One region of the Egicoccus sp. AB-alg6-2 genome, then DNA from elsewhere that is predicted to be linked to it. Evidence: riboswitches for the same ligand, from Rfam matches in the RefSeq annotation. Region 1 holds a riboswitch; the other holds the start of a gene.
What was found. Region 1 has a riboswitch for thiamine pyrophosphate ahead of ACERMF_RS13935 (thiamine diphosphokinase). Riboswitches for the same ligand answer to the same signal wherever they lie in the genome.
Positions count from the first base shown of each region.

Region 1 (9,009 bases):
AGCGTTTCGCGGCCTCCGTCGACGCGTGCGAGGACGCCGAGGTGGCGGCGCTGCTCGACCGGCTCTGCGACCTGCACGCCCTGGCCACCATCGAGACGGAGCGCGGTTGGTTCCTCGAGCACGGGCGGTTCAACGCCCAGCGGTCGAAGGCCATCACGGCGGCGGTGAACGGACTGTGCACGCAGCTGCGTCCCTTCGCCGAACTGCTGGTCGACGCGTTCGCGATCCCCGACGAGGCCGTCGCGGCACCGATCGCCCTGGGTGCAGAGCACGCCCGTCAGCGGCAGCGCGAGGCCGCCGCGCAGACCTGACCTCGGCGCCCCTACGCGGAGCTGTCCGCGACGCTGCCGACGATCTGGGTCGCGACGTCACGGACGGTGCGATTGGTCGCCTCGGCGGCGCGCTCGAGCAGCGCGCCGGCCGTCTCCGGATCGCAACCCCGCTCGGCCATCAGGACCCCGACGGCCTGGTGCAGCACCGCGATGGCCTCCAACTGCTGCTGCAGCTGCTCGGACAGGCGTTCTGCGGCGAGGTGGGCCCGCGCGTTGGCGAGGGTGGCGGCCAACGACGGCGCGAGACGGTTGCACAGCCGACGGGTGTCGGGACCGATGCCGGCCGACTCGTCGGAGAAGAGGTTGAGTGCGCCGTAGGTGCGGCCATTGGCGTTGAGGGCGATCCCGGCGGCGCTCAGGAACCCCTCTTCGCGGGCCTTGTCGTTGAACGGACCCCAACGCGTGTCGGTGCGGACGTCGTCGACGAACTGGTCCTCACCGGTCTCCAGCGCCAGGACACAGGGGCCGAGGTGCAGGTCGTACTCGACCTGGTCGACCGCGATGGCGTGTTGGTCGGTGGCGACGGCGGTGGTGTAGGTGCCGTCCTCGCCGATGGTGGTGACGCTCACGGCCGCCAGCGAGGGTACGGCGAGTCGGACGCCCTCCACGACCCCGGCCAGGACTTCGTGCAGGCGCTGACCGTCGAGCAGCAGTCGGTTCAGGCGCGTCAGTGCGGCCGCGTAGCCGGTGTGCGGCTCCGAGGCGAGGTCGACGAGGTCGTCGTCGGCGGGTCCGGTCGGCGTCGCGCCGTCGGGCACGGAAGGCTCCTGTCCTGGCTGGTCGCGCGCTGCATGCGGCCAAGGTAGGCGAGCGAGCGGCCTACCCGCTGCTCGCAGCGGGTGCGAACAGGTGCAGGCGGCGCGGGTCGAGGCGCACCTGGATGTGCTCGCCAGCGACGTGGTCGCCGTCCCGAGGCGCCGGCACCTCCCACTCGCGACCGGCGGCCGCGACGACCAACAGGCTGCGGTCGGCCGCGAACCGGCGGCGCACGACGGTCGCGTCGACGTCGACCGTCCCGTGCCCCATGTCCCCGTCGCGTACGTCCCCGAACGTCCCGTCCGCGCCGGCCGACAGTGCGTCCGGGAGCACGAGCAGGCGGCCGGGCCCGTCCGGCGCGCCGGGCAGCGGCAGCCGCCCCAGTGCGGTGTCGGCCTCGCCGGCACGCACCTCGACGTCGATGATCTGCTGCAGGCCGAGGAATCGCGCCACGAACTCGTCCACCGGACGGTTCCACAGGACGCCGGGCCGGTCGACCTGCACGAGCCGGCCGGCGCGCATGACCGCGACGCGGTCGGCGAGGGTCAGCGCCTCGTCCTGGTCGTGGGTGACGTAGAGGACGCCGCACCCGACCCGGGCGAAGACGTCGGGCAGCTGCACCAGCAGCTGGTCGCGCAGGGCACGGTCGAGCGAACCCAGCGGTTCGTCGAGCATCAGCAGCCGCGGATGCACGGCCAGCGCCCTGGCCAGCGCGACGCGCTGCTGCTCGCCACCCGAGAGCTCGGTGACGGCGCGTCGCTCCGCGCCGGCCAGATCGACGAGGTCGAGTGCTTCGCGTACCCGCGCGCGCACCTGCTCCTGCGGCAGGCGCTGCATGCGCGGACCGAACCCGACGTTGTCGCCGACATCGCGGTGGGGGAACAGGGCATGGTCCTGGAACATCAGGCCGACGGGCCGCTGGTCGGGCCGCAGTCCGTCGAGGGGACGGCCGTCGAGGACGACCTGGCCCCCCGTCAACGGCTCGAGACCGGCGACCGCACGCAGCAGCGTCGACTTGCCGCACCCGCTGGGTCCGAGGACGGCGACGATCTCCCCTTCGCCGACCTCGAGGTCGACCCCGTCGACCGCACGGCGGTCGCCGTAGCGCACCTGCACGTCGCGCAACGTCAGCATCAGAACCGTCCCACCTGACCGACGCGCAGGCGGTCGATGAGGGCGATCGCGGCGGCCGTGACGAGCATGAGGATGGTCGCCATCGCCATCGCCTGCCCGAAGTTGGTGACGCCGGGCCGCCCCAGCAGTCGGAAGATGGCCACCGGCATGGTCGGGGTCTGCCCGCGCGCGAGGAACACCGTCGCGCCGAACTCGCCGACGGCGATCGCGAACGAGAACCCCGCGGCGGCCATGGCGGCCCGCCCGACGATGGGGAAGTCGACCTCACGCCAGACCCGGCGGGGCGGTGCGCCGAGGGTCGCGGCCGCCTCGCGCAGCCGCTGATCGATCGAACGCAGGACCGGCAGCAGCGTCCGCACGACGAACGGCACCGCGATCAGCGCCTGCGCGGCCGGGATCAGCAGCCGCGAGCCCCGCAGGTCCAGCGGCGGGCGGGCCAGTGCCAGCAGGAACCCGAATCCCACCGTGGCGGCCGAGGTGCCCAGCGGCAGCATCAGCGCGCGGTCGAGGGCGCGACCCGGCCAGCCGGGCCGCGAGGCGGCGACGGCGGCACAGCCTCCGACGACGAGCGCGACGACCGTGGCGCCGAGCCCGTACACCACCGAGTTGCGGATGGCGTCCACGGGCGCGATGGCCAGCACGGTGTTGCGCTGAGGACCGAACAACGCCGCGTAGTGGTCGAAGCCGTAGCCGGCGCCCGTCGCCAGCGAGCGCTCGACCAGCACCGCGAGCGGGAGCAGCAGCAGGACGGCGACCACGAGCAGGTTGGCGCCGAGGAAGGCGCGTTCCCCGCGGGTACGGACGCGCCGCGCGGTCGATGCGGCACTGCGCAGGGGCTGGCTGGTGGCCCGTCGCTGCAGCCGGCCGTAGACGAGCAACGCCGCGGTGACGGCGGCGAGCTGGAGCAGGGCGAGGACGGACGCCAGCGGCAGGTCGAGCAACTGGACGGTGGCACGGTAGATCTCGACCTCGAGCGTCGCCCGCGCCGGCCCTCCGAGGATCAGCACGACGCCGAACGAGGTGAACGTGAACAGGAACACGATCGCCGCGGCCGAGGACACGGCGGGGCGCACCAGGGGCCAGGACACCTCGCGGAACACCTGCCACCGCGATGCGCCCAGCGTGCGGGCGGCCTCCTCGAGGCGGGGATCGAGGTGGCTCCAGAGACCGCCGACGGTGCGCACGATCACGGCGTAGTTGAAGAACACGTGCGCGATCAGGATCGCCGTGACCGTGCGGCGCAGGTCGAGGGCTGGCGCGGCGTCGCCCAGCACGGCGACGAGCGCGGTGTTGAGCGGACTGCGCGGACCGAGCAGCGCGAGGAAGGCGGAGCCGACGACCACCGTCGGAAGCACGAACGGCACCGTGATCGCGGCGCGCAGCAGGTTGCGGCCGGGGAAGTCCATCCGGGCCAGGACGTAGGCACCCGGCAGTCCCACCAGCAGGGTGAGCGCGGTCGACGCCGCCGCCTGCCACAGCGTGAACCAGGCCACCCGAGCCACCACCGGGTCACCGATGATGCCCGGCAGCGCCCCGAGGTCGACGCGACCCTCGGGGCGCAGCCCGGTCAGCAGGATGGTGCCGACCGGGAGCACGAAGAACACCAGCAGGAACGCCGCTGGTACGAGCAGTACCAGCCACCGTCCCGCCCGACCCGCGACGGTCACCGGATGACCGTGCGCGTCCAGCCGTCGATCCACTCCTCGCGGCCCTCACCGATCGCGTCCGGCTCGAGCTGGTAGGCGTCGTCGGGGACGACCGCGTGCGTGGCGAAGACCTCGGGCAGCTGCGCGTCCGTGACCACCGGGAACACGAACATGGTCAGCGGCAGGTTCTCCTGGAACTCGCGGCTGAGCAGGAAGTCGATCAGCAGCCGGGCCTCGTCCTCGTGCTCGGTGCCCTGCAGGATCCCGGCGAACTCCACCTGTCGGAAGCACGACGCCTCGATGACCCCGGTCGGCGGCTCGTCGGGCTGCGGGTCGGCGAAGTAGACCTCGGCGGGCGGGCTGGACGCGTACGAGACCACGAGCGGCCGATCGCCCTCGCCGGTGGCGCTGAACTCCTCGTAGTAGGCCTCCGACCACCCGTCGGTCACCAGCACGTCGTTGGCGCGCAGGTCGGACCAGAAGTCGAGGTAGCCGTCTTCGCCGAACTCCTCGACCGTGGCGAGCAGGAAGGCGAGCCCGGGGGAGGAGGTGGCGGGGTTCATGACCGTGAGCAGCCCGGCGTACGTCTCGGACGTCAGGTCCTGCAGGCTGGCCGGCACCTCGAGGTCCGACTCCTCGAACCAGGCCCGGTCGTAGTTGAGGCACACGTCGCCGAAGTCGACCGGGGTGACGCGGTGCTCCTCGTCGAGCACGAACTGCGGGTCGACGTCGGCCAGTGCGGGTGACTCGTAGGCGACGAACAACTCCTCGTCCAGCGCGCGCGAGAGGAACGTGTTGTCGACCCCGAACAGCACGTCGCCCAGCGGCGCGTCCTTGGTCAGGATGGCCTGGTTCACGGTTGCACCGGCGTCGCCGGCCGGGGCGATGTCGACCCGGACGCCCGTCTGTTCGGTGAACGTGGCCAGGACCTCTTCCTCGACGTCGAAGGAGTCGTGGGTCACGAGCACGAGCGTGACCTGTTCGGGAAGGTCCTCCGGCGGCGTGTCGTCGCCCGGGCCGGTCTCGTCCTCGACCGCGTCCGGTTGCTCGACCGCCGGATCGGCGTCACCGCAGGCGACGGCCACCAGGGTCGCGGCCAGGACCGCGGCCAGTGGGCGCAGCCGTGCGGAAGGGGTCGTCCACCGCTTCGACAGGGACATGGGCACTCCTCAGATGTCGGGTCCGGCGCTTCCGGGCTGCACGGCCAGCAGGACGCCGGCACGCACGGACACGGTCGCCCGGTCGGTCGTGAACTGGTTGCTGATGCCACGGGTCGAACCCGCGGGAAGGGTCTCGTCGGCGAGCGCGAACCGCAGCCCCGTCGTGGTGATACCGGTCGCGGCGCCCTGGACCGGCAGCAGGCTGACGTAGTCGCCCCGACGGCCCAGGAGTTCGCGTTCGCCACGGACGACGGTGATGGTCGCCTCGCCCACCTGCGCCGTGAGCGTCAGGTCGCGGTAGACGTCGGCGCCCAGCACCAGCGCGTTGCCGAGCAGGTGGTCGAGCCGGCCGCCGTGCCCGCCGAGCAGCGTCACCCGCGCCGGGGCGAACTGCCGTGCGGCGTCGAGCGCGATCGCGAGGTCCGTGCGGTCTTTGGCCACCGGATGCCGGTGGATGGGGACGCCCGCCGCGCGGTACTCCGCGAGGTACTCGGGCTGCACGGAGTCGAGGTCGCCGACGACGAGGTGGACGGGAAGGTCGAACTGTGCCGCCAGGTGCAGCCCGGAGTCGGCGGCGATGACGAAGGCGCGGTCGGGAAGCGGCGGGATGCGCTCCATCGGCAGGGGATCACCGCCGACGAGCACGACGACGTCGGCCGGGGCACCGTCCGCGGGTCGCGGGGCATCGGTCAGCATCGTCACACCTCCCTCCGCCGGCATTACCCGGCTCAGGTTCCGCGGGTCGGTGACGCTCAGGCGTCACGTGCCGTCTGGCACGCGTCGCGTGGCGGTCACCCTCTCAGCCCGGCTGTCCCGAGCTCCCCGGGTGTCGTCGCGTCGAGCGGCCAGGTGCCGCCCGAACCCGTAGCCTACCGTCGCGGTTACCGTCGTCGGACGCCCCCGAACGGAAAGCTGCCGCCATGCGTGTCGCCATCGTCGGAGGGCACGGCAAGATCGCCCGCCATCTCGCCAGGATCCTGACGCAGAACGGCGACGAGGCGATCTCGATCGTCCGCAAGCGCGAGCAGTTCGAGGCGGTGCGCGTACACGGTGGCGAGCCGGTCCTGTGCGACGTCGAGGCGGCCGACGCGCCCACCCTCGCCGAGGTCATCGCCGGCGCGGACGCCGTGGTGTTCGCCGCGGGGGCGGGTCCCGGCAGCGGGGCCGAGCGCAAGGAGACGGTCGACTTCGGCGGGGCCGTGACGCTGATCGAGGCCGCGAAGTTCGCCCGTGTCCCGCGTTACGTGATGATCAGCGCGGTCGGTGCCGATTCCTCCCACCCCGGCGACGAGGTGTTCGACGTCTACCTGCGTGCCAAGGGGCGCGCCGACGACGAACTCGTCGCCAGCGGCCTCGACCACACCGTCCTGCGCCCGGTCGGGCTCACCGACGAGCCGGGGACCGGGCACGTGGCCCTCGCGGCCGACCGGGACGCGAAGATCCCGCGCGAGGACGTGGCCGCGGCGGTCGCCGTCGCGCTCGCCGAGCCGGCCACGATCGGACGCACGTACGTGCTCGCGAGCGGGGACACGCCGATCAGTGAGGCGTTGCGGGGCTGACGCTCCCGTCGGCGTTCCCCCGTGCGGCGGGCTCGTGGCCGCGGCGCCAGGCGGCCACGACGTCGTCGACGTCGAGCGCCGCCACCGAGGTCGACGGCCCGAACGTGACGGTCGCGTTCACCCGTCGGATGCGCACGTTGAGTGCTTCGACGAGCGCGCGGACCTCGCGTTCCGTGCGCGCGCGGGTGACCCGCTCCATCGTCTCGTCGCGTTCGTGCCGGATCGCCAGCGCCGGGGGCAGGGTCGCGATGCGCTCCCGCTCGATCTTCTTCTTGAGCCACCAGTTCTCGTCGCGCGGCGTGTGCAGGTCGGGAATCGGCCGACCCGCCCCGGGCAGCGCGTCGAAGTCCCCGCGCTCCTGCGCCTGGCGGATCTGGCGCTCGATCCACGACTCCCAGCTGACGCCGGAGGGCTTGCGTTCGGTCACGTCGTCCCCGTTCGGCCGCGACGAGCACGTGGCAGGGTGGACCAGTGAACCGGATCCGCAGCCGCGGGTCCCGTCAGCGACGAGGAGCAGCACCCATGGCCAGCCGCCGTCTCGATCGACCCCGCGCCGGACAGGGACGCATGCTCGCCGGAGTGTGCTCGGGCATCGCCCAGCACTACGGCTGGAGCCCCGGCATGGTGCGCCTGGTGTTCGTGCTGACCGGCCTGTTCGGTGCGGGCGAGCTGGCCTACCTCGTGCTCTGGATCGTGATGCCGAAGCGCTGACCGTCACCGACGCTCGACGGCGTCGACCAGCTTCCAGCAGGCCGGGACGACCGCGGCGGCGGCCACCAGCTTGAGCGCGTCACCGGCCAGGAACGGCACCACGCCGGCCGCGACGGCGGCGGCGGGGGAGAGACCGAGCACGAGCGCCAGGCCGGTCGCCCCGCAGGCATAGATGACGAGATTGCCGAGCGCCATCGCGGTGACGACCTGCACCGGCGTACGCGATCCCGTCCGCCGGACGATGCCGCCGACGAGCGCGGCCGCCACCACGAAGCCGACCACGTAGCCGATGGTGTGCGGGCCGCCACCGGCGAACCAGGGCAGGCCGACGACGCCGAGGGCGAGGTAGAGCAGCGACCCGGCCGCGGCGCGGGTGCGTCCGAGCGCGATCGCACCGGCGAGCACGGCGAAGGTCTGTCCGGTGAAGGGCACCGTGGTCCCCGGCAACGCGAACGCCACCTGGGCGGAGGCGGCGATGGCGAGCGCGAACCCGACCGACAGCGCGACGTCGCGGACCCGGGCACCCGGCAGGACGTCGGTCAGGACGCGGTGGTCGGTCTGGTAGGCGGCGCTCGACACGTTCGATTCTCCATGCCATCGGGGTTGCAGACGACGGGATCCTAGGGGGCCGGCGCCTCCCGGCGATCACCGGCCATCAACTTCGGCCCGTCACCTTGCGAAGGACGGATTCGGGTTCTTCCGGCGCGGTGTCACCGGTCCAGACGACGAACTGGTCGGGACGAACAAGCACCAGTCGGGCCGCGTACGAGGCGCGCCCGTCCGCGAAGCTGTCACGCACGATGTCGAGCGGCACGCCCGACGCGCGCGCGGCGTCGTGGAAGGCATGGACGTCGGCGTCCTGGGCATCGAACGCCAGCAACGTGAATCCCAGTCCCAGTCGCTCGAAGACGTTCTCGCCGGACGACAGGACCTGCGGCGTGAGATGATGGCCGGGGCGGGCATCGAGAGCATGGTGGCCGTGTGCGCTGATGACGCCGTCTGGTGGTCCCACGACTACCGGCGAGCCTTCGTAGTGCGGCTCGAAGTTGCGCAGCCGCTTCCCGAAGCCCTTGGTGACCTCCTCGAAGTTGCGGGCGAACTCCTCGGGATCGCGGTCGGGGCGGTAGCGCTGCAGGAACTCCCGGTCATCGCGGATCCAGCCTCCGATGATGTCCTCGCCGACGTCCCGGAAGATGGCTTGCCGCTCCAGGCTGTACGAGTCGAGGAGTTGGTCCCCTCCCCAACCCTCGATGACCGCTGCCAGCTTCCAGCTGAGGTTTACCGCGTCCTCGAGGCCGTTGTTGAGACCGAAACCTCCGTAGGGAGGGTGCGTGTGGGCAGCATCGCCGGCGATGAAGACGCGACCGGCGCGATACCGCTGTGCCACCTGAACGCGCAGGTCCCAGAATCCGACGTGCTCGAGTTCGAAATCGAACGGAAAACCTGCGGCGCGGTGCAGCAGACCGGTGACGTCGAAGTCGCTCGTATCCGTGCCACGGGGCACCGGTGCGTGGAAGAAGAACTCTTCACCGACATCGACGCGCCCGAAGAACATCCAGTAGCCCTCGAGCTCGGGGTGCAGGACGCGGTAGGTCGACCGGTCGGGAAACCGCTCGAGCGCCGCGTGCAGCTCGGGGGAGCGGAAGACGGCCAACGCGACCAGTTCTCCCCAGTCGGTTCCACTCCTCTGGATGTCCGCTTGTTCGCGTAC
Region 1 covers NZ_JBGUAY010000007.1:58,181-67,189, forward strand. The annotation lists gene ACERMF_RS13910 (acyl-CoA dehydrogenase) at 1-311, shown strand, start outside; gene ACERMF_RS13915 (ANTAR domain-containing protein) at 323-1,090, opposite strand; gene ACERMF_RS13920 (ABC transporter ATP-binding protein) at 1,152-2,222, opposite strand; gene ACERMF_RS13925 (ABC transporter permease) at 2,222-3,853, opposite strand; gene ACERMF_RS13930 (thiamine ABC transporter substrate binding subunit) at 3,886-5,028, opposite strand; gene ACERMF_RS13935 (thiamine diphosphokinase) at 5,038-5,724, opposite strand; TPP riboswitch at 5,717-5,863, opposite strand; gene ACERMF_RS13940 (SDR family oxidoreductase) at 5,949-6,587, shown strand; gene ACERMF_RS13945 (DUF1992 domain-containing protein) at 6,565-7,014, opposite strand; gene ACERMF_RS13950 (PspC domain-containing protein) at 7,110-7,298, shown strand; gene ACERMF_RS13955 (biotin transporter BioY) at 7,302-7,877, opposite strand; gene ACERMF_RS13960 (FAD-dependent monooxygenase) at 7,954-9,009, opposite strand, start outside.

Region 2 (9,009 bases), on a different contig from region 1:
CCCCTCGTGCTCGTTGGACCACCAGGCCGAGTAGCGCCGCGCTGAGGCCGGTAGGCCGCCAACGACGTCATCGATCTCACGGAACGCCATCTCGACTGAGGCGCCGGACGCGGCCTCCAGGTGGCGACGCAGCGCGCTGTACTTCGACACGACATCCTCCTCGCCCGTAGATCGCGATAGCGACCTTAGGGGTGCATGGAGCTTCGCGGCGAGGAGTTCACGATCACGGCTGTCGCGCGTCGGGCCGCCGTTGGTCGACGCGGTCGGTGCCATCCTGGCCGAAGTCGTCGGGGTGGTCGCCTGGACGGTGCCGATGCAGGTGCACATCCGTGTCGGCTCCCGCGACCGTCGTGCTCGAGCTGCGGCACCTCGGCTCGGGTCAAGCACACGATGCGGGGTCGGCTGGGATGCGGGCAACACCTCGACCTCACGCCCCCATGGCCGCGTGGTAGGCGGGTGTGACTCCGCCGCATGCGCGTGGCGCTGAACGGGTCGACCGCCCCTCGCTTCGAGGACCTTCGCCTTGAGGGCGTGCCCGGTCATCATCGTCGCCGGCCCCTCTCCAAAGGAGTGGACGACACGATGTGCTGCTCGGAGCCAGCGGTAGGTACCGATACGTGGGTGAGAAGCGAGTTGCCAACAATCTCGTGGGGATCGACGCGAGAGAGCGAGTGACGTGGGCGGGGTGACTTCGGCCTTTACACAGGTGTTGTCGGACGACGCCGTCTACGAGTACCGGGCCGACCGGTGGTGGGCAGAAGGCCCACGACTGGCGTTCGTGGGCTGCAATCCGAGCCTGATCACATGGCAGGCTGGCGCCCGCTTGGACCCGACCAGTGCCAACTGCGAGGCGATCGCCTGGCGCGACGGCTACGCCGGGGTAACCATGCTCAACCTTTGGGCGCTACGGAGCACGGACCCGCGGGAGTTGCGCGATCACCCCGATCCGATCGGCCCGGGGTGGGCTGCGGCGTTCGACGAGGCGGTGCGCGACCTGGACTTCGTAGTGGGCGCATGGGGGACCGCTCCCTTCGGCGCCGGCACACGCGTCGCCCGGCGCCGCATCGCTGAGGTAGTCGACCACCTGGTCGAACTCGGGTTGGAGGTGCGCTGCCTCGGCCAGACGGCGGACGGCGAACCGCGCCACCTGTCGCTGCGAGGTGTGTCGAGAGGTGCCCTGCCAGCACTGCAGCCGTTCGTCGGTCGCAGGACGAGGCCGTAGTCGTGCCGCGCAGAGCGGCCGCGGCCTCTGGGGTCGTTGTCGCCGACGGGCATCGCCGGGTAGCCCGGGCTAGCGACCATCAGTCGACCGCCCCGTGAACTTCCGAAGAATCCGATATCTCAAGTGCGCGCCGGCCCCACGGGGTGAGCAGGCGCGAATCCCACCATGTGGGTCGGCGACATGCGCTCGACGACGACCGATCCGGGATCACATCCACCGCAGAGGCTGAAGAGACGTGAGCAACCACCGGGCGACTATGCGCAGGCTGGTGGCTCGGGCAGCGCACCCGAAGTCAGCGCTCCTCAGGTGAAGTCGTTCGGGCATGATTGCCACAGCGGCACCGGCGGGGAACCGAGGTTCGGGAAGCGGCGTCCCGATGAGACCACCAGACTGACAGGTGTGTGGCAATCAGACGATCGTCTCCGGCCGCTCTCGTGCTTGACTTCGACACCGATGCCTACCACCGGTGGACCCCTGAGCTGAGGTGGAGCCGGCCACCTAACTCCCGTCGGTGGGCACACGTTGGGCCGGGTCGCCGACCACGAGGGAGAGGAGGGATGGGCCCGTTGTCGCGGTGAGATCGGGGCGAAAAGCCGTTAGTTGAAGCTTCATGGGTGCCATCTGGGTGCCATACTACAGAGTATCTACAGAAACGCCCCGATACCGAATGGGACACGAAACGACATAGCCGCAGGTCAGAGCCGGTTTTTCGCCATCGGGTGGGACGCGCGGAAATCGGGCGAAACGGGCGAACTCCGGCTCATAACCCGGAGGTCTGCTGCCACCTCGCGTACGGTCGGGGTGCGCGTGTTGAGACATTGGAGCGCGTGTGTGAATGAGGTCACTAGCCAGAGCTCGCCACTCGCGTTCGGGGAGAAGCTGCTCTCGTTGCTCGACACGGGCAGCTTCACCACGACCTACAAGTACGCGCTGTTGCTCTCGCTGCTCGACGCGACGGTGGAGGGCACCGACGCCGACGGACGGGCGCCAGCGACGCTGTCGGGCCGCGACCTCGGTCGGCGAGTTTTCGAGCTGTACTGGCGGCAGGCTCGACCCTTCAGCGAACACGGCCCGCTCCGACAGTCGCGCCAACGCGACCTCGTGGTCAAGATCGCCGAACTACGTACGCGGCTCGGCCTGTCAGAGCACGCATCGCTGGATGTCGCGCGGCGTGCTGACGAGTTGGCCGTGGCGCGCCTCGAACGCGAAGTCATCGCGACCGTCGTCCGCTATCCGATCCCGCTGCTCCAGCGGTTCGGATCCGGCTCAGGAGCGGTCGACGACCGGTTCATCTACGGCATCGGCTGGGTAGCCGGGATCACCCAGGGGCGGGTGTTCGCCGCCGACTTCGACGACCGGCTCCATCTGCGGCCGGGAGCCGGCGAGCACCTGGCTGCGCTCGCCGGATTGGTCCGGCCGGTGATCGAGCGCGAATGGCTGCGCTACGTCGCCCGACGAAACGACGACCTCGTCGACGAACTGCGCCTCGAGACGTTCCTGTTCGGCAGGGCACGCATCTCGCTCGCCAACGTTCGTACGCCGCTGCTCGAACTGCAGGACGGCCGCTGCTTCTACTGCGGTCGCGAGCGTGGCCCGTGGGAGGTCGACCACTTCCTGCCGTGGTCCCGGTGGCCGGACGACCGTCTCGACAACCTCGTCGTCGCCGATCGGGGCTGTAACGGCGACAAGCGCGCAGCGTTGGCCGCCCTGCCCCACCTGGAACGCTGGTGGCGACGGCTCACGCCGGGCACCGTGGAGCACGAGCATCTCGGTGCCATCGCGACGCGGACGTCGTGGCCCCGTCGTACGGGCCGAACGGCTGGCGGCGCCCGCGGCCTCTACCTCCATCAGCCCCATGGGGCGCTGCTGTGGGAGGCGCCGGGCGAGGTTCGCCCCCTCGATCTGCGGCGGCTGCAGTCGACCCTCGCGTCACGGCAGGCGGCCGCCGAGGATCCCGGCGACTACACGCCGTAGGTCGAGCGCGTTCGACCGGTCTGGTCAGGCAGCGGCGTGGGCTTCACGGAGTCTGCGGCCGATCTCGCCGTTGGTGTCGTCGACCTCGAGGTGCAACTCGCCGGTCGGCAGATCGAGGTAGCCGAGCCGCTCGCCGTTTGGTCCGTTCGCATACAGGCGGTCGTTGCCGAACCTCGTCCAGCGTCGGACCGAGATCGCGCCGCCGGGCGATGTCGGCGTTCCCGCTGCCGGGACGGACGCAGACGGTGCGGGCGCGGCCGGCCGTTGTGATCTCTGACGTGGATCCCAGGTGTCGGGGTCGCGAGCCAACCGTTCGAGGCGCAACACGTCCCCCTCGCTGAACACGCCGGTTGGGAGTCGCTCGAACCAGCCCGGTAGGTCGTGCTCGCGCAGGAGGGTCAGGTTGGCCAACGGCTTCTTGATCGTGATCTCGCAGCCGAGCACGACCAGGACGCTCCAGGCATGGACCGGCCGGCCCAGAGCGGTCGACAGACGGTCCTGCACTGTTCGAGCTTCGCGGAGTGCCGCCGGGACGAATGCCGTCTTGTGACCGTTCTGGAGCACGGCGTGGTCGTACACCGTGAGACATCCGGTCAGGTTCTTGGTATTGAGCACGAAGATGCCCGCAGGCCCCAGCACCAGGTGGTCGAGGTTCGCGCCGCGCCGCCCGACGGTGAGGTCGTGAACGACCGCCCAGGGCCGGGGGAGCCGCTCCAGCCTGCGAGCGACGACTTCCTCGCCCTCGGCGCCGCGCCGCCAGGATCGCTCGTCCGTTCTGGCGTCGAACACCCGCTCGATCAGTTGCTTCGCACGTGACTTGCCCGCCGCGAGCTCCCGCTCCTTCTCCCGTGCCCCCATACCCGCCTGGTTGTGCAGGTACTGCTTGTCGATCCTGATGTGGAACTCGTCCACGCTGCCCCCAAGCACGACGTGGCACTAGCCATCGGCACGCGCAGGTCGCACCTTGAACACCGGCTGGATGAATCCTCGCCGCGGGGAGCGCGGCGGCCCGATATGGTCGGGACCGAAGACGCCGAGGGAGCCCTCCGAACCGAGGGCTGAGAATGCGCCGGGCGGGCGCCCTACCTCGGAACCTGATCCGGGTAATGCCGGCGGAGGGAGCGCGTCGTGGTGGCTACATCTCTCAGTGTGCTGTTGCTGGGCACGGTGCTCGCGGCATTCGTGGTCATCGGCGTCCGTGCCGGCCGCGAGGTCCCACGCGCCGACCTCGACGACTTCACCGTCGCCCGCGGCAGCCAGGGGCCGCTCACCCTCGGCCTGTCGTTCCTCGCATCCGGCCTCGGCGCCTGGATCCTGTTCGCGCCGCCCGAGCTCGGCGCCATCCTCGGCATCGGCCCCGTCATCGGCTACGCGGTCGCCGCCGCCGGACCGTTCCTGGTGTTCGCGTTCGTCGGACCGCGGCTGCGTCGAATCGTGCCCTCCGGCCAGGGGCTGAGCGAGTTCCTGCGCGTGCGCTTCGGGCGTTCGGCGAGCCGCCTCGTCACCGCGGTCTCGCTGCTGTACATGGGCGTCTTCGTCGCGGCCGAGCTCGTCGCGATCGGCGGCCTGGTCGAACTGCTCGGCGGGATCCCACGCCAGCTCACCGTCGTCGCCGTGGTCGCGGCCACCCTCACCTACACCACGTACGGCGGCCTCCGGGCCTCACTGCGCACCGACCGGTGGCAGAGCTGGCTCGTGATCGTCCTGCTGACCGTCGCCGCCGTCGCCGCCGTGGTGGGAGTGGACGGGCCAGTCGCCAGCGTCCGCGACAGCGGCCTGCTCGGTATCGACCGGGTGGGTCTCAAGAGCGCCGCGACACTCATCCTCGCCGTCACCGCCGCGAACCTGTTCCACCACGGCTACTGGCAGCGGGTCTGGTCGGCCCGGGACGATCGGGCCCTGCGCCAGGGCGCCCTCGTCGGCGCCGCCGTCACGATCCCCTTGATGCTGATCGCCGGCGGGCTCGGTGTGCTGTCCGCCTCGGTCGGTCTCGCCGAAGTGCCGGCGCTGTCCATCTTCGTGCTCGCCGCCGAGCTCCCCGGCGTGGTCGTCGCGGTCGTCCTCGTGCTCGGCATCGCGCTCGTCGCGTCGTCGGTGGACACGCTCGAGAACGGCCTCGCCGCCCTGCTCGTCTCCGAACGTCCCTCTCTCCGTCTCGGGCACGCGCGCCTGCTGACCGTGGCCGTAATGCTGCCGGCGCTGGCCGTCGGGCTGGTTGCCACCTCCGTGCTGCAGCTGTTCCTCATCGCCGACCTGCTCGCCGCCGTTCTGCTCCTGCCGGCCCTGCTCGGCCTCTGGCGCCGCACCACCACGACGGCGGTCTGGTCCGGGATCGTCGCCGGCGCGGTCGGGGCGCTCGGTGCCGGCCTGCTCGCGGCGGGCAGCCTCGAGGGTGCGGTCGCCCGGGTCACCTTCCCCGACGCGGTCCCGACCCTGGCGCCGTTCGCCGGCGCACTGCTCGCCAGCGGCCTCGTCACCTTCCTCGTGTCGCTGGGCGGCCGTCCGACCGTCGAGCTGTCCGAGCTCGACGCACGCGTCCGGGAACGCGTCCCCGCCGCCGGCCCGCCGAGCGGAGCCTGACGTGCGCCGCCCCCTGCCACGACTTCACGTGCTGACCTCCGCGGCGCAACGCGTCGACGACCTGCGTGTCGTCGACGCCGCACTCGACGCCGGCGCCCCGGCCATCCAGATCCGCGTGAAGGACCGCACCGACCGCGACCACCTCGAGGTCGCCCGCGCGATCGTGGCGCGCTGCCGCACGACCGGCGCCATCAGCATCGTCAACGACCGCGTCGACCTCGCGCTCGCCGCCGGCGCCGATGCCGTCCACCTCGGCCTGACCGACCTGCCGATCGCCGCCGCACGCGAGCTCGCCGGCGACCGGCTCGTCATCGGTGGAACCGCGCGTGATCCCGACACGGCCCGTCGCCTCGTCGCGGAGGGGGCCGACTACCTCGGGGTCGGCCCCACCTACGCCACCGCCACCAAGGACGGACTGCCAGACCCGATCGGCCCGGGCACGGTCGCCGCGATCGTCGCAGCGGTCGAGGTCCCCGTCATCGCGATCTCCGGCATCACCGCAGCACGGGTGCCCGAGGTCCTGGCCACCGGCGCGCACGGGGTGGCCGTCGTCAGCGCCGTCGTCGACGCGCCCGACCCCGGTGCAGCCACCCGCGAACTGCTCGACCTGCTCGCCGACCAGGGGCAGGCGTCATGACGTCCGACGCGCTGTTCGTGGGTGGCGGCATCATCGGTCTCGCCAGCGCCTGGCGGGCGGCCCGGGCCGGCCTCGACGTCACCGTGTTCGACCCCGCCCCGGGTGCGGCCGCCTCCAACGTCGCCGCCGGCATGCTCGCCCCCGTCACCGAGGTGGAGTACGGCGAGGAGGACCGCCTCGCGCTCAACGTGGCCGCGGCACGTCGCTGGCCCGCGTTCGCCGACGAACTCGAGGCGGCCGCGGACGCCGACGTGGGTTACCGCGCGACCGGCACGTTGCTGGTCGGCTTCGACCGCGACGACGTCGCCGCGCTGTCCGACCTCCACGCGTTCCAGGCCGAACTCGGCCTCGAGGTCGAGCAGCTGCGCAGCCGCGAGGTCCGCGCCCGCGAACCGATGCTGAGTCCCCGCGTCCGGGTCGGCCTGCACGCCGCCGAGGACCACCGGGTCGAACCGCGGGCGTGCGTCGCCGCGCTCCTGCGCGCCTGCGCCGACGCCGGGGTCGTCCTCGACCACCGCGAGATCGCGCGGGTCGAGCAGCAGGGCGGCCACGTCACCGGCGTGCTGACCGCCGACGGCGAGCGGCACCACGCGGGCCAGGTCGTGCTCACCGCCGGCGCGTGGTCCGCCACGATCGAAGGGATCCCGGACGCGCACCGACCGGCCGTGCGGCCGGTGAAGGGGCAGCTGCTCCACCTGCGTGACCCGTCGGGGCGGCAGGTGCTGACCACCACCGTCCGCGGACTGGTCCGGCACCGCAGCGTCTACCTCGTCCCACGCGACGACGGCCGGCTCGTCGTCGGCGCCAGCCAGGAGGAGCGGGGCTTCGACACCACCGTGACCGCCGGCGCGGTCCGCGAGCTGCTCGACGACGCCGCCGCCATCGTGCCCGGCGTCGACGAGCTCGAACTCGTCGAGACGATCGCCGGCCTGCGGCCCACCACCCCGGACAACGCGCCGGTGATCGGTCCCGGCCCCATCGACGGGCTCGTCGTCGCGACGGGGCACCACCGCAACGGCGTGCTGCTGGCGCCGATCACCGCCGAGGCGGTCACCGCGATCCTCACCGGCGCCGAGGTCGACCCGGTCCTCGCCGTCGCCCACCCGGACCGAGCAGGAGCACCGACGTGAACCTCGAGCTCAACGGTCAGCCGCGCTCGTTCGACGGGCCCGTCACCGTCGGCGCGGTCGTCGACGGCGAGGTCGACGACCGCCGCGGCGTGGCGGTCGCCGTCGACGGCGAGGTGCTCCCACGTTCGAGCTGGGACACCACCACGCTCCACGACGGGGCGAAGGTCGAACTGGTCGGCGCCGTCCAGGGCGGCTGACCCCGTCCCGCTCCCGTCGGCCGCACGCGCCCACACATGCCCCTCCGCACCACCGACTCCGATGACAGGAGGCCCCATGGACGAGCCGCTCACGATCGGCGGCACGACGCTGCGTTCCCGGCTGGTGCTCGGCACGGGCGGCGCGAGCAGCCTCGACGTGCTCGAGCGCGCCATCGTCGCCTCCGGCACCGACGTCGTGACCGTCGCGTTGCGCCGGGTGACCGACCGCAGCTCCGGGTCGCTGCTCGACGTCATCGAGCGGACCGGGGTCCGCGTCCTGCCCAACACCGCCGGGTGCTACACCGCCGGCGAGGCCGTGCGGACGGCCCAACTCGGTCGCGAGGCGTTCGAGACGGACTGGGTCAAGCTCGAGGTCATCGGCGACGAGCGCACCCTTCTGCCCGACCCGGTCGAACTGCTCGACGCCGCCGAGCAGCTGGTCGACGCCGGTTTCACCGTGTGGCCCTACACCAACGACGACCCGATCGTGGCCACCCGGCTCGCCGACCTCGGCTGCGCCGCCGTCATGCCCCTGGGCTCACCGATCGGGTCGGGGATGGGGATCCGCAACCCGTACAACCTCGCGATCATCCGCGAACAGGTCGACGTCCCGGTCATCCTCGACGCCGGCATCGGGACGGCCTCGGACGCCGCCCTCGCGATGGAGCTCGGATGCGACGGGGTGTTGCTCGCCTCGGCGGTGACCCGGGCCCGGGACCCCGAAGCGATGGCCACGGCGATGCGTCACGCGGTCGAAGCGGGGTGGCTGGCGCGGCGCGCCGGTCGCATCCCGCGCCGGCTGTACGCCGAGGCATCCACCACCGACGAGGGTCGGCCGGACCTCCTCGGGCCGGACACCGACGGCTCGGCCGCATGACCCACGCGGTCCCGACCCTGGTCGTGATCACCGACCGGCACGCCGCGGCGGGCGCGGGCCGGCCGCTGCGCGACGTGGTCGCCGAGGCCGTGGACGCCGGCGCGCCGGCGGTGCTCCTCCGCGACAAGGACCTCGAGCCGACGGCACGGCGCTCCCTCGGCGAACAGATCGCCGCCGTGGTCAGGCGCGCCGGGGCGATGCTGCTGGTCGCCTCCGATCCCGACCTCGCCCGCCACCTCGACGCGGACGCGATCCACCTCGCCGCACACGATGCGCGTCCACGAGGGAACGCCGCCGGGATGCTGGTCGGGCGGTCCTGCCACGACGACGCCGAGGTGGTGGCCGCCGTCCGGGAGCACGCCGACCTGCTGCTCGTCTCGCCGGTCGCCCCG
Region 2 covers NZ_JBGUAY010000002.1:266,495-275,503, forward strand. The annotation lists gene ACERMF_RS03825 (hypothetical protein) at 1-150, opposite strand, end outside; gene ACERMF_RS03830 (DUF1643 domain-containing protein) at 686-1,222, shown strand; gene ACERMF_RS03835 (HNH endonuclease) at 2,054-3,196, shown strand; gene ACERMF_RS03840 (NERD domain-containing protein) at 3,221-4,108, opposite strand; TPP riboswitch at 4,222-4,335, shown strand; gene ACERMF_RS03845 (sodium:solute symporter) at 4,325-5,776, shown strand; gene thiE (thiamine phosphate synthase) at 5,778-6,413, shown strand; gene thiO (glycine oxidase ThiO) at 6,410-7,543, shown strand; gene thiS (sulfur carrier protein ThiS) at 7,540-7,740, shown strand; gene ACERMF_RS03865 (thiazole synthase) at 7,817-8,617, shown strand; gene ACERMF_RS03870 (thiamine phosphate synthase) at 8,614-9,009, shown strand, end outside.
Region 2: another riboswitch for thiamine pyrophosphate. It lies ahead of ACERMF_RS03845 (sodium:solute symporter); the one in region 1 lies ahead of ACERMF_RS13935 (thiamine diphosphokinase).